DNA from 3 places in the Alkalihalobacillus pseudalcaliphilus genome. Region 3 is predicted to be linked to each of the others. Evidence: riboswitches for the same ligand, from Rfam matches in the RefSeq annotation. Region 3 holds a riboswitch; each other region holds the start of a gene.
What was found. Region 3 has a riboswitch for S-adenosylmethionine ahead of PQ479_RS03690 (2,3-diketo-5-methylthiopentyl-1-phosphate enolase). Riboswitches for the same ligand answer to the same signal wherever they lie in the genome.
Positions count from the first base shown of each region.

Region 1: another riboswitch for S-adenosylmethionine. It lies ahead of metK (methionine adenosyltransferase); the one in region 3 lies ahead of PQ479_RS03690 (2,3-diketo-5-methylthiopentyl-1-phosphate enolase).
Region 2: another riboswitch for S-adenosylmethionine. It lies ahead of PQ479_RS05845 (homoserine dehydrogenase); the one in region 3 lies ahead of PQ479_RS03690 (2,3-diketo-5-methylthiopentyl-1-phosphate enolase).

Region 1 covers NZ_JAQQWS010000008.1:93,412-98,516, reverse strand. The annotation lists gene PQ479_RS16025 (alpha/beta hydrolase) at 1-650, opposite strand, end outside; gene PQ479_RS16020 (gamma carbonic anhydrase) at 826-1,350, shown strand; gene PQ479_RS16015 (DUF1540 domain-containing protein) at 1,421-1,582, opposite strand; gene metK (methionine adenosyltransferase) at 1,765-2,973, opposite strand; SAM riboswitch class I at 3,153-3,267, opposite strand; gene PQ479_RS16005 (alpha/beta hydrolase family protein) at 3,374-4,153, opposite strand; gene PQ479_RS16000 (ABC transporter substrate-binding protein) at 4,255-5,105, shown strand, end outside.
Region 2 covers NZ_JAQQWS010000001.1:1,154,956-1,160,060, forward strand. The annotation lists gene PQ479_RS05840 (hypothetical protein) at 149-451, shown strand; gene PQ479_RS05845 (homoserine dehydrogenase) at 422-1,690, opposite strand; SAM riboswitch class I at 1,762-1,873, opposite strand; gene aspS (aspartate--tRNA ligase) at 1,946-3,718, opposite strand; gene hisS (histidine--tRNA ligase) at 3,720-5,000, opposite strand.
Region 3 covers NZ_JAQQWS010000001.1:760,194-765,298, forward strand. The annotation lists gene PQ479_RS03675 (1,2-dihydroxy-3-keto-5-methylthiopentene dioxygenase) at 49-579, opposite strand; gene PQ479_RS03680 (methylthioribulose 1-phosphate dehydratase) at 557-1,207, opposite strand; gene PQ479_RS03685 (2-hydroxy-3-keto-5-methylthiopentenyl-1-phosphate phosphatase) at 1,204-1,884, opposite strand; gene PQ479_RS03690 (2,3-diketo-5-methylthiopentyl-1-phosphate enolase) at 1,863-3,074, opposite strand; SAM riboswitch class I at 3,163-3,266, opposite strand; SAM riboswitch class I at 3,871-3,972, shown strand; gene mtnK (S-methyl-5-thioribose kinase) at 4,059-5,105, shown strand, end outside.

The DNA of each region.
Region 1 (5,105 bases), on a different contig from region 3:
CAGTCACGCACGGCATATTTACTCACAATCTTATCATCTCCGGCTTGCAAAACAGCAAGTGGTATATCTGGCATTTTTTCTGGATAACGTGTGGCAAGGTGCATATTTTTATGAAGCTCCTGGTACCACCTTACGGAAACCTTTGTTACTCGTAACTCATCACGAACATACTGATCTCTTATCTGTTCATCTCTCGTGACATGATTCGAATTTATTCCAGATGCTACCGTAAGAGTTGGGGTTAGGCGATTTAATACTTTAGAGGCTAAATCTTTGCTTGTCTTAATAGGCCTAAATAGACCTAAACAAGGTGAGGATAAAAGTAAACCTTGAATATCCTTCGCTTTGCTCTCCATCACATAACGAATCGCAACAAGCCCACCCATACTATGACCCAATATAAAAATAGGCTGTTCAAACTTCTTCGCTTCATCTACCCATTCTTGCACGGCATCTATATATTGAGAAAATTGATTGATATGACCTCGTTTACCTCTTGTTTTTCCTTGCCCTGGTAAATCACCCATGATGACATGAATACCATGCTCATTCCACTTCTGAGCTAACCACTCATAACGACCATGATGTTCACCTGCTCCGTGTATTAAAACAATCGTCGCTCTGGCATCTTTACTTGCATATGTCCACATGCAATCAACTCCTTTTACTCAGCCAAAATCTTGTCTTCATTTTACCGAAAACATGAACTAAAAGAAAGAAAATAGATTTTTTTGATGCTATTCACCTAGCATTTATGAAGTTTTTGACATGATTTGATACAATATATGAGGGAGCAAACATTTTTATAAGAGGAGTGTGCCAACTATGATTTATGCTTATAACGGAAAAGAACCTCAAATCGCTAAATCAGCTTTTATAGCTGATTATGTTACGATTACAGGTGATGTTGTGATTGGCGAAGAATCAAGTATTTGGTTTCAAACAGTCATCAGAGGTGACGTAGCACCAACTATTATTGGAAACAGAGTGAATATCCAAGATCAATCCATGTTACACCAAAGCCCTGATCTGCCACTTATTATTGAAGACGATGTCACGGTTGGTCATCAAGTGATGTTACATAGCTGCCTCATTGGCAAACGCTCATTAATTGGGATGGGTACAACGATTCTAGATGGAGCGGAAATCGGTGAAGGTGCATTCATTGGGGCTGGTAGTCTCGTCCCACCCGGAAAAAAGATTCCGCCCAACACTTTGGCATTTGGACGACCCGCTAAGGTTGTTCGTGCTATTAATGAAAAAGATCGTCAAGAAATGGAGCGAATTGTTAAAGACTACCGGAACAAGGGACAGATTTATAAACAAGCACAAGTAAAAAAGGATGTATAATATCGATAATGATAATCAATATTAATGGTAAAGGGTAGGAACGCCATTCCCACCCTTTACAGCTAGCTAATTAACCTAAATGTTCTGGCTCGAACGTTTTACAGTCTGTCTCTTCTGTCTTTTTGGCTTGCTTACCCTTATGACTTACCACATAAATTTTATCTGCCCCACAGCGATTATTATGATCCCAATACACACAGTTGTTTACTTCACATAATACTTCAACAGCCATTATCATCACCTCCTACGTACATTTTTACCTGTTTATATGCCTCGCATACCCAAAAGCCTCGGAAAATGTCTCACATTACAGGATAAATCTGGCTCTGTTTTTTTATGTCACTATACAGTAAAAAAGCCCTTCTACCGAGAGCATCGATTAGAAGGGCCTTTATCATTCATTTCATATCAAGGTTAACGTAAAACTTTAGCTTGCTCTTTTAAAGCGGCTGCTTTATCTGTGTTTTCCCATGGTAAGTCAACATCTGTACGTCCAAAGTGACCATATGCTGCCGTTTGCTTATAAATAGGGCGACGTAGGTCAAGCATTTTAATAATGCCTGCTGGACGAAGATCAAAGTTGTCTGCAATAAGCTGAACAAGTACTTCTTCTGATACGACACCTGTTCCAAATGTATCAACCGAAATCGATACCGGGCGTGCCACACCAATCGCATACGCTAATTGTACTTCACACTTATCAGCTAGACAAGCAGCAACGATGTTTTTGGCTACATAACGAGCAGCGTAAGCACCAGAGCGGTCTACTTTTGTTGCATCCTTACCAGAGAATGCACCACCACCGTGACGAGCATAACCACCGTACGTATCAACGATGATTTTACGTCCTGTAAGACCTGCATCACCTTGTGGTCCACCGATAACGAAACGACCTGTAGGATTGATAAAATACTTCGTTTGATCATCAATTAATTCAGCAGGAACTACTTCATTAATCACATATTGCTTTAAATCTTTTTCAATTTGTTCTAAAGTAATCTCTGGATGGTGCTGAGTTGAAATAACAATCGTGTCAACACGCACTGGTTTTCCAGCTTCATCATATTCAATCGTTACTTGTGTTTTACCATCAGGACGTAAGTAGTCTAAAATCTCATCTTTACGAACTTGAGCTAAGCGACGAGATAATTTGTGACTTAATGAAATCGGTAAAGGCATTAATTCATCCGTTTCATTCGAAGCAAAACCAAACATTAGCCCTTGATCTCCTGCACCAATTGCTTCGATCTCTTCATCTGTCATTTGACCTTCACGAGCTTCCAAAGCTTTGTCTACACCTAATGCAATGTCAGCTGATTGCTCATCAATCGACGTTAAAACGGCACAAGTTTCTGCATCAAAACCATATTTAGCACGTGTGTAGCCGATACCTTTAATTGTCTCACGAACAATTTTAGGAATATCCACATAAGTGCTTGTCGTAATCTCGCCGGCAACTAATACAAGACCTGTATTGACAGAAGTCTCACAAGCTACACGAGCATTTGGGTCACTTTTTAAAATCTCATCTAAAATCGCATCTGAAATTTGGTCACAAATCTTATCTGGGTGTCCTTCAGTAACCGACTCAGAAGTAAATAACCGTCTACTTTTTAAAACCATATCTCATTTCCTCCTCTGCACACAACTACAAACAGCTATGAGCCAATAATTTATAACGGCACTCATTTCCGATTGAATGGGAGTAAAATAACAATCGAAGACACAATTTGACAAATATAAACAATAAAAAACCCATTCCACACATACTGAGGAAAAGGGTTGGAGTGTTTACCTTTCGCCTCTTATCGTTCAAGGTCATATGCCTTGCAGGTTAGCACCTTTTCATTTCTTTTCATTGAAATGATGGTTGCTGGGTTTCTTCGGGCCTGTCCCTCCACCGACTCGGGATAAGAGTATCCGTTCGCAACATATCATAACGCAGATTAAAATGACTGTCAATTATTTTGAGATTTTCTTTTTATTTAATTATTTCCATTCTTTCACACACTAAATAACCTTCTTATTTTTGAGGACTACTTGTCTGTTTTTTCATCCAATTGGCAGCTTCCGTTAATATGCGCTGTTGATCCTTTAAAGGAAAATGATGCGAAAAATGAGGATAGTACCAGCTTTGAACATGACCATGTAACGCATTTTCTAACCGATAAGAATGTTCAATCGACACATGTTCATCTAACATACCATGTATCGTTAAAATCGGTACTGCACTTTGCTTTAACTCTGGAATTGGACTTCTCTCTTGATAGCGTTCGGGGTATTTATTTGGTGTACCACCAATTACACGCTTCATCATCCTCCTTAAATCAATACGCTCCTCATAGGTTAGAAACATATCCGTCACACCATTCCATAAAACACAACTAGCTAATGATGGCCGTTTTAAAGCCGTTAATAAGGCCATAACACCCCCCCGTGAAAATCCTAATGCATGGATTTGATTGTGCTGAACTTCTTCACTTTCATATAATAAATCGTAGGCTTTAAAAGCATCTTCACGATCCTCACCGGCAAAATCTTCTTGCCCTTCACCACCACGATTTCCCCGATAAAAAGGGGCGATGACAACGAACCCCTCACTGGCCCACTGAATGACTCTCTGAACTCTGACCATTCCAACATTTTTTATACCACCTCTTAAATATAATAGACCGGGTAGCTTACCTTTATTTAAAGGGGTTGCCAAATATCCCTTCACTTGTAATCCAGCACTTAAATAGGTGATTTCAAATAAATCAATCCTCTGATGAGGAGACGGAATTCTCTTTTTTTCTAACAACATCATGACACAACCTTTTCTCGCAGTAGGCAAACACACATTCAACCCTTTGAACATAGACTATCACAGATCTAATTATACAAATGTGCAAGGAGTTGATAAAGATGAGTACCTTAAAACGTTTAACTTTTATGCTGTTACTTCTTTTCCTTATATTAATACCTGTTGCTTGCTCAAATTCAAACGCCGAATTAGAAAAAGTGCGTCTAGCTGAAGTGACACGTTCTATTTTCTACGCTCCCCTCTATGCGGCTATTTCAGAAGGTTTCTTTGAAGATGAAGGAATTGATTTAGAATTAACAACAACCTGGGGTGGAGATACAACAATGACAACACTTCTATCTGATGGAGCAGATGTTGCTTTAGTAGGTGCGGAAACATCGATTTATGTGTATGCCCAAGAGGCCAATGATCCTGCCATCAACTTTGCCGCTTTAACTCAAACTGACGGAACCTTTTTAGTATCTCGCGAAAAGCTCGACTCATTCGAATGGAGCGATTTAAAAGACTCTACATTCCTCGGTCAACGTGTCGGTGGTATGCCGCAGATGGTCGGTGAACATGTATTAAAACAGCATGGCATTGACCCTCATGGAGATTTAGAATTGATTCAAAGTATTGATTTTGGCAATATCCCAAGTGCTTTTGCTTCCGGTACTGGCGACTTTGTTCAATTATTTGAACCACAGGCCACACAATTTGAAAATGAAGGGATTGGTTATATCGTTGCTTCATTTGGAGAAGAGTCTGGGCTTGTACCGTACACAGGATTTATGTCGAAACAGAGCTTCATAGATGAAAACGCCGAAACACTTGAAGCATTTACAAGAGCTTTATATAAAGGGCAGCAATGGGTAGAAGAGCAACCTGTGGACATTATAGCTAGTTCAATTGCTGATTTTTTTGAAGATACAGATGAAGAGCTTATAGCCCAAGTTATTGAACGTTATCAGTC
Region 2 (5,105 bases), 390 kb from region 3:
TTATACGATGACTGACCATCTATTTCAACCTTTTGTTATAATTTTCAGACTATTATCCTATTTGCCACCCTTTTTATCACTATGGTACATTAGATATACAAATTAGAACGAGCAATTTCTATTATTAGTTTTAAAAGGATGTGTATAAATGGAACCACTAGCCATTCAACGTTGCATAGAAGTCAAACAAGAAATTGGTTTAATTGAAAAGAAAATTGTCGAAACCTCTTTTGATTTAAAAATCGATCATGAATACATACATGCAAAAACAGAACGGTTTTCTATTAAATCAATTTTAGACATATCCTTTCGGTTAAAAGAAGAAAAAGCAATAGGTTACTTATATATTCATACAACAAAAGGTATTCGTACTTTTCATATTCGCCATAATCCGATTGAATTTATTAATGTCTTCAAGAAATTAAGAAGTGAGACGACCGAGTACGAGTGATTCTTGCCAGCTCTTTTCAGTTAGCTCGCCCTGAATCGAAAAAATCTCAAGTCCCGTTGTTACGTCATTGAACTCCCCTTTCACTAAATAAGCGTCCCCATCCAGACCATGTTGTTTATGAACAACGATTGCTTCTGGATGGAGGTAATGATGAATATCTACGCTTGCAGCTTTACTAAAGGCCAGATAATACCTTTCAGCTTTTTCTGGTTGCCACTTACCATTACTTACCTCACCTTGTTTTTTCGTTTTATACGTATTATAAGAATTACCCGTTCCGAACCTACTCAAAAACAGAAAATCCTCGACCATACTATTTGCAGTTGCTTCCTTGCCAGCACCGGGACCTGTAAATAAAAGCTCGCCAATCATTGGTCCTTCAATTTGAATCGCATTCGTCACTCCATTAACGGCTGTATATGACTCCTCTTTTGCTAAAAACACAGGCTCTACCTTGGCCTTGATTTGTCCTTGATGACACTCAGATGTCCCGATTAACTTCAACTGTAAACCAAGTTGTTGGGCTAATTCTAGTTGCCAACCCTCAACATACCGAATTCCTTCTCTTGTTACTTGCTCCTTTTTTGGCCAAATTCCGAAACAACATTTAGTCAAAATCCTAATTTTATACCAAGCATCAAATCCATCAATATCATCAGTCGGATCATTCTCGGCATACCCTAATTGCTGTGCTTGTGCTAGAGCTTCATCAAATGAAAGATTCCTTTCCTTCATTTCAGTTAAAATATAGTTCGTTGTTCCATTTAAGATGCCACTTACCCGAAATATTTCAGTCGTCGGGATAATCCCACGCAACACATTAATAATCGGAATCCCACCTGCAACCGCGGCTTCGTAACCATAATAAGTCTGCCTCTGTTCAGCTAAGTCCTCTAAAGTTTCTCCATACTCGGCCACTAGCTTTTTATTTGCCGTAATAACGGGTGTACCTTTTTCCAAGAAAAATTCTGTATATTGGTAGGCAGGCTCTAGCCCACCAATCGCTTCAAATACCAAATCATAATCGCACTTTTTCGAAAATTCATTCCAATCACTCGTAATAACGGATACAAAACTTGTTCCTTGTAATGATTGTTGATATTTATCTTTATCGCGTATTAATATGCCTTCAATCGTCAAGGCCTCCCCAAACTGGCCTTGCAATGTGTGTGCAACCGTAGCTAATCGCTCTGCAACACCTAGACCGACCGTCCCAAAACCCATTAAACCTACTTTCATTTAACAGCACCCCTTTATATGCTTCATTATGTAAAAAAACCTTTCCAATAAGGAAAGGTTTCATCTGCCTTTTCTTATCTCTCAGAGCTTTACTCTGCTGAACGTAGCACCTTTATTTGTTTGGCTAACAAATAGGTTGCCGGGCTTCGACGGGTCAGTTCCCTCCACCACTCTAGATAAGTTCACATGTCATTTTTAAGTTATTCAGATTATATCGTTAAGTTGTTAGATTTGTCAATGGAGTTTTCTACACTCTTATTCGCTTTTCTTTCTAATCACTGACAAATTTAAATCAAGTAGTTGCTCTAAACTTACGTCACTCGGTGCATTGGTTAATAAATCACTTGCACTTGCTGTTTTAGGGAAAGCAATCGTATCACGTAAGTTCGTACGTCCAGCAAATAACATCACCATTCGGTCCAGCCCTAGTGCGATTCCACCGTGTGGCGGTGTACCATATTCAAATGCCTCTAATAAAAAGCCGAATTCTTCTTTTGCAGCTTCTGGTGTGAACCCAAGTGCTGCAAACATTTGCTCTTGAATGTCACGCTGGTAAATCCGTTGTGAGCCTCCACCTAATTCGTAACCATTTAAAACAAGGTCATACGCATTTGCACGAACACTTCCAGGATCTGTCGCAAGTAAGCTCATATCTTCTTTTAATGGGCTTGTAAACGGATGGTGTAAGGCAACAAATCGTTTCGCCTCTTCATCGTATTCAACTAACGGGAAGTCGACAACCCATAGGAAGTTATATTTGGATTCATCAATTAAGCCAAACTGCTTGCCAAATTTCAGGCGAAGTGCACCTAAGCTATCCCAGACAACTTGTTTTTTATCTGCGGCAAAGAATAATAAATCCCCTGTTTTAGCAGACATGGTTTCTATAAGTCTCTTCGCCTGCTCATCCGTGAAAAATTTGGCGATTGGTCCTTTTAGGCCTTCTTCCTCCACCTTTAACCAAGCAAGTCCTTTGGCACCGTATTGCTTAACAAAGTCAGCTAATGCATCAATTTCTTTACGTGATAATTGATCAGCACCACCTTCTAGGTTCAAACCTTTTACTGTACCACCTGTAGTTAAAGCCGATTTAAATACTTTAAAATCTGTATCATGTAAAGCCTCAGTTAAATCAATAAGCTCCATTCCAAAACGTGTATCAGGTTTGTCTGACCCATAACGATTCATAGCTTCATCATACGTTAGGCGAGCAAATGGTACGGTGATTTCGATCCCACGAACTTCCTTCATGAGCTTTGCCATCATTTGTTCTGTCATTGCTAAAAGCTCTTCTTTATCCATAAAAGATGTCTCTATATCAATTTGTGTGAATTCTGGCTGACGGTCAGCTCGTAAATCCTCATCACGGAAGCAACGAACAATTTGATAATAACGCTCAAAGCCCGAAACCATTAATAACTGTTTAAAAATTTGTGGTGACTGCGGTAATGCATAAAATTCGCCTGGATGAACTCGACTTGGTACTAAATAATCTCTGGCGCCTTCAGGTGTACTTTTTGTTAACATTGGCGTTTCAATTTCCATAAAGCTTTGATTATCTAAAAACTCACGTACCGTTTTGGTTGTTTGATGGCGAAGCTTAAACGTTTCTTGCATATCAGGACGTCGAAGGTCTAAATAACGGTATTTCAAACGAATATCTTCGGAAGCATCCGTATTTGCCTCAATTTGAAAAGGTAGTGATTTTGATGCATTAAGAATTTCAACTCGGTTAGCATGAATTTCAATTTTACCTGTAGCTAATTTCTCGTTAATCGTATGCTCATTTCGAGCAACAACCGTTCCTTCAATCTCTAACACATATTCATTACGAATCTTTTCTGCAATAGCCAATGCTTCCTGACTTGTTTCTTGGCTAAATACAACTTGAACAATACCAGAACGGTCACGAACATCCAAAAAGATAACTTGACCTAAATCACGGCGCTTTTGTACCCAACCTCTAATTAATACTTGCTCTCCTACTTTTCCTTCCACGATGGTGCCACAATGTGTGCGTACAGTCATCCTAGTTTCCTCCCTTTATCTGATTCTCTATATAAGTAACAAAGCTGTCTAGTTCTACTTGTTTTTGCTCTCCTGTTTCCATATCTTTTACATTAATCACTTTTTTTTCTAACTCTTCTTCACCTAATATCGCTGTAAAACGAGCCTTCAACCTGTCAGCTGCCTTAAACTGAGCTTTCATTTTTCTATCTAGATAGTCTTTTTCAGCTTTTAGACCATTAGCACGTAACTGGTCAAGTAATGCGAACGTTTTTGGTTTAGCAGACTCTCCTAATGCCACTAAATAACAATCAATTTGATTCGTTACATTAGGTAATTGATTTTGTCCTTTTAGTGCCATAATGAGACGCTCAATTGAAAAAGCAAAACCAATTCCTGGTGTTGATGGACCACCAAGACTTTCTACCAATCCATTGTACCTCCCACCACCGCAAAGCGTTGTAATTGCACCAAATCCGTCACCTTCAGCCATGAGCTCAAAAGCCGTGTGATTATAATAATCAAGACCACGAACAAGAGTTGGGTCTACTTCGTACGGTAATTCAATCGCATCTAAGTAAGCTTTCACTTGCTCAAAATATTGACTTGACTCCTCATTTAAATATTCTAGAATTGATGGTGCTGTTCCCATTAATGGGTGTTTGGCGTCTTTTTTACAATCTAAAATCCTGAGTGGATTCTTCTCTAGACGACTTTGGCAATCTGTACAGAACTCATCAATTCTTGGCTTAAAGTGATTCATTAACGCATCACGATGTGCTGTACGACTTTCTGTATCTCCTAAGCTATTAATGACAAGCTTCAAGTTTGAAACACCTAACTCCTTATAAATCCGCATAACCAAACTTAATACTTCTGCATCAATCGCCGGATCAGCACTACCTAAAGCTTCAACGCCAAATTGAACGAACTGACGCATTCTTCCTGCTTGTGGTCTTTCATAACGAAACATCGGGCCTGTATAAAATAATTTCGTTGGTTGGCTCGGTTGTCCAAAAAGCTTATGCTCAACGAATGCCCTAACGACACCAGCCGTTCCTTCAGGGCGTAGTGTCAGGCTTCGTTCACCTCGATCCGTAAAAGTATACATCTCTTTTTGAACGATATCCGTTGTATCACCAACACCACGTTGAAATAATTCTGTATGCTCAAAGATAGGCGTGCGTATTTCTTGATAGTTATAGCGCTCACATACCTTCTTTGCTGTTTCTTCAATGTACTGCCAGATCTCCACATCTCCTGGCAAAATATCCTGCGTCCCACGTGGAATTTGAATGTTCATTACTTTTCCTCCTACTTGCTCGGTTCTTTTTTCTCGATTGTGTATTTCTAATTGCTCAGGCTTCCTTCTGCTTTTTCTGCTCGCACCCCGCGTATTCTTCTTATC
Region 3 (5,105 bases):
AGGTGCTTCATCGTTATTGTGTAGGATTTTTCACTTTTGATACTGTTATTAAAGAGTTTGTTCTTCTTTTTCGTAAACGGGAACCCAACCTTCTTTTGTTTTGAAAATTCGTACAGCTACAACTTTTCTGTCGTCCATTAGTGTGAAATAATGACGATAGTTTTCTGGGACGGAGATTAAATCACCTGGCTCAAGTTCTACATCAAACCATCTTTCGTCCGTTCCTTCAATGGCAAAAATTCCATGTCCACTTACAATAAAACGTACCTCATCATCTGTGTGATGATGCTCTTGGACAAAGTTCTTTAATAGCTCATCTAAGTTAGGTGTAGAATCTGATAATGAAATGACATCAGCTGTTAAATAGCCACGACGAGCTGAAATGTCAGCAATTTCTGACTTATACACTTGTAATATCTCTTGTTTTTCCTCATCTGTTAAAGCGAACTTTTCAACTAAATGAGCAGGTAAATTCTCTGTACCCCAATTTTCATAAATGACCCCTTGTTCTTCTAAATACTTAACTAGTTCTTCCCCTACTACTCTTTCGTTATTGTCATGAAAACGTAATTGTGCCATTTTGTTTACCTCCCTTTAAATAATGTTTATATTGTAATTGTCGTAAGTGAAAAGAACATAAAAACTCAAAGGCTTCCAAATGCTTCTTTGCCTCAAAACCTGTTCTTCCCCATACGGTAATACCATGGTTACGAATAAGAACGCCCTTAATGTCAGGTGTAATTTTCTTCCCTAGCGCTTTTGCTAAGGTAGGAATATCTGCGTAATTTTCTATAATGGGTAAGGTTATTTCGCCATCCTCTTCCCAAATGTTAAAAGCTTTAATAAGCTCTTGACCTCTAAAGGTAATCAAGCCATCATCACCATACAAATCTGAAATTAAATTATTATCTAATGTATGAACATGAAGACTACAACCAGCATCTGTTTTTTTGTAAATTTCTGTATGAAGTAACGTTTCTGCTGAAGGTTTTAAGTACGAATGCTCAATCGATTCACCGAACTCATCTACTAACAGAAAATCTTCATTTGTTCGTTTCGTTTTATCTTTACCACTTGCCGTTACTAAGAAGGTAACAGGATTATCCGATACCTTTATCGATAAATTCCCACTCGTACCAGGAAACCAATCTCTCCGTGCCAATTGTTCCTTAATATCAGCAAGTTCTTCCCAGCGTTCCCTCATCATCGGATCACCTCCAACTTCTTAATATGATTCAGAATGTCAAAAAAATCGCTAAACGTTGTATATGGTATATCTTGCTTTTGGCATTCCTCTTCCAAACGGGCTCGAGCGAATACATGGTCTGCTTTTTTGGCTGCTTCAAAATCGGTCACTGAATCACCAATCACAATGTTAAAATCCTCCGCTTCGGAAATGGTACGTATGATTGATGGTTTACAGCACCCACACTCGTTATGACAATCGGTGTCACATGGGTAAGGCCAAGTAATTTCAATGACCGGTCCTTCAGCATCATGGCCATTGCAATAGATTTGCTCTTCTTCTAAGTCAAATCTAGCTAATAAAGGGTAAACAAAAAAATCAATGCCACCACTTACCACATAAAAGCGAATACTTTCCTGCTTACAATAATGAAGTAATTCTTGAAACCCCGGTCTGACTTTTACAGTGTCTAATAAATAGCTCACCATTTCTGGTTTCTTATTACTTTTTATTAAACGAAAAAGCTGGCCCACACCTTCTTTAATAGAAATAGATTGTGAAAGGATTTGCTCTTTTATGGCCTCTGCATCATTTGGACCGAACTTTTCCATTAATGCAACAATATTATCTGACTCCGTAATCGTTCCATCAAAATCACAATAAATGACTGGTTTTGTCACGGTTTTAAATACCCCCATGCATCAATGGCTTGCCTTAGTTCTATACTTGTATTGGCTACCTCCAGTAAACTCTTCTGTTCCATAACTCCATCAATCGCATGACGAAAAGCTTTTCCACCCGCTATCGCTCCACCTGGATGACCGTGGATGCCACCTCCAGCATTAATCACAATGTCTGGACCAAAATCACTGATAATTTTTTCAGTCATCCCAGAGTGAATGCCTGCAGAAGGAACCGGGAATGCTTTCTTATAGCTATCATCTTGCTCAGTTAATGACGTGACAATGCCTAACACTTTGTCCTTTTCTAACGCCACATTACCATAAGGTGACGGGAATAAAACAAGGTCCGCTCCAGCCATTCTTAATAATTTCCCTAACAATAATTGATGAGAAAAACCATAATAAGCACTCGATGTCATCGCCCCACTTACTGCAGGGTGGGCTAAAATGGGCACATCAATTTCGGTATCCTCTCTTAAATCTTGTAAGACATCCAACCCATAAGCAAAGACATTCAAGAGTAGAGCAGGTGCTCCTAAATCTATCGCTTGCTTAGCCCTGTCCTTAAGTTGTGAGGTCCTTCCAGTGATATTGACAGCATATAATGGTCTATGTCCTGTTGATTCTGCCGCTTCCGTAATAGCAGCCAAACACACTGGAATTCTCTCTTCTAGAGGTGTTTTTTCATTTTCAAATAAAATTTCATCATCTTTAATAATGTCAACTCCGCCTAACGCTTGAAGAAGCATTTGCTCATGTAACGAGTCTAAATCTCTACCGATCGCCGCTTTAAAAATACTCATTAATAGTGGCCGTTTCTTCACTTCTACAAGTTCACGGACACCATCAATCCCATATCTCGGACCGGGAAAATAGGATTTTAACTCACTAGAGAAGTTTAAATCGATTAATTTCACTTCACCATCAAGGGAAAGTTTACCAAAAACCGTTGTTAAAATCGCTGGTAAATCCGGAGAGAAGTTTAAACTTGGATAGCTAATTTTTATTAATCCATGCTCATCACGACCTTCTCCTACATATTCTACTTGCTCTACATTTCCTTTATGAGCCTTTAATTGCTCTTGTTCAATGGTTGGTAACTCTGTCCACGATCCTACTGTTAATCCTAAGGCTATTCCTTCTGCTTTTTTAGCTAATTCCTCTTTTTTTCCTTTTACTAGATACGTTGCTGTCACATGACTCATGTTTGTTCCACTCTCCTTACACCTATCAAATTACTAACAAAAAACTCTCCATTCAAATAAAGAAGGAGAGGACAAATTTGTATTCCCTCTCTCATCTTTCAATCATAAAGATTGTAAGAATTAGCACCGTATTTAAATAAACCGGTTGCCGGGCTTCATAGGGCTTATCCCTCCGCCAGCTCTTGATAAGAGATTATTTATTTTTATATGAAAGTATACTTAAGGGTGGTAGTACGTGCCTTGAAGTTAACTGGTCTTCCATCTTGCGATAGACGACCTTAACAGGTCACTGCTCCCTTTTTGGTCGTGCGACTCCTGATGGTGATGGAGTTGTAAACGAGCCAAATGTTTAAGAAGTCGCCACTACTTTCATCTTTATTGGTGGCGAAATGAATCAGCTTCTCCATAAGTGGTTTATATGAAAGTTCCTGCTGATACTCATATGCGGAACTTGGCTTGCCGCTACTACCGAAAATCATGCTCCGAGACAATCACGTGGCGCTGAGCTAATCGGCTATGACCGGAACTCAGCTCTGTCACTAATAGTCATCTGATGATTCGATATTGTTCCATTTTGTTGCTACTTGCTTGGTTGTATTTTCCTTGCTATATATATTGCCAGTTTACTTGTTTAATTGTCAATCTTTTTTTATTATTTATTCTATTTAGCTTATTTCTATTTCAAAGGCACACTTAGCCTATTATGTGTAATATATATAATTTTCAAAAACTTATTGACGACCGAGCCTACATCCTTTATAGTAATCACAAGTCAGTTAATTTCATATTTTTTACACTCTTATCATGAGTAGGTAGAGGGATTTGGCCCGATGAAACCGCAGCAACCGACCTTTTGGCACGGTGCTACATCCAACAGACATGTTCTGGTAGATAAGAGAGGTCGATTCACACATTGTCTATTCGCCTCTTTCTGCTAACAGAAAGAGGCTTTTTTATTACTTAAATTAAAGGGGAAGATAACAAATGAGTATACAATACATAGCATTAACAGAAGCAACTGCTGTCAATTTTTTAAAAGAAATTGGTTTACTAAATGAAGATGAGCGGGCGACAGTATCAGAGATTGGTGACGGCAATTTAAATTATGTTTTCAATATTTTCAGTCAAACAACAGGTCGTTCATTTATTGTTAAACAAGCTCTACCATATGCCAAAGTGGTTGGTGAAAGTTGGCCGTTAACACTAGACCGTGCAAGAATTGAAGCATCAGTTCTTCAACTCGCTGCCAAATACGTACCTAATCTTGTGCCAAAGGTTTTTCACCATGATCAGACACTTGCCTTAACCGTCATGGAAAATCTTAGTGACTTTACAATTTTACGTGAAGGATTGATTACGGGTAATCTTTACCCTCAAGTTGCAAGCCATATTGGTATTTATTTAGCAGAAATACTTTTTCGTACATCAACCTTTCATTTACACCCTAAGGAAGCAAAAGAACTCGCGGTAGATTTTATCAATCCAGACCTTTGTGATATTACGGAAAGACTCGTTTTCACTGATCCATTCTTTGATAGTGAAACAAACTCTTTTGACGACCATTTGAAACCACTCGTACATGAATTATGGAGCGACAATAAGCTAAAAAGAGAAGTCGCAAAATTAAAACATCTCTTCTTAACAAAATCGGAAGCACTTATACACGGAGACATTCACACAGGTAGTATTTTTGTAACAAAAGATGAAACAAAAATTATTGATCCTGAATTTGCCTTTTATGGACCAAAAGCTTTTGACATCGGCACTTTTTTTGCGAATCTGATTATGAATTATTATGCACAAGAAGGTCAAGCAAGTAATTCAATTGAGAAAGAACAACAACAAAGCTATTTAATTCAAACGCTCATCGATACGTGGAAGGTTTTTGAAACGACATATACCGAGCTTTGGAAAAACGAAAGTAAAGAGTCGTTTACAAAAGTGGATGGTCACCTTGAAGATGTATTAGCGACGATTTGGACAGAGTCAGTTGGATTTGCAGGTGCAGAAATGATTCGTCGCATGATTGGT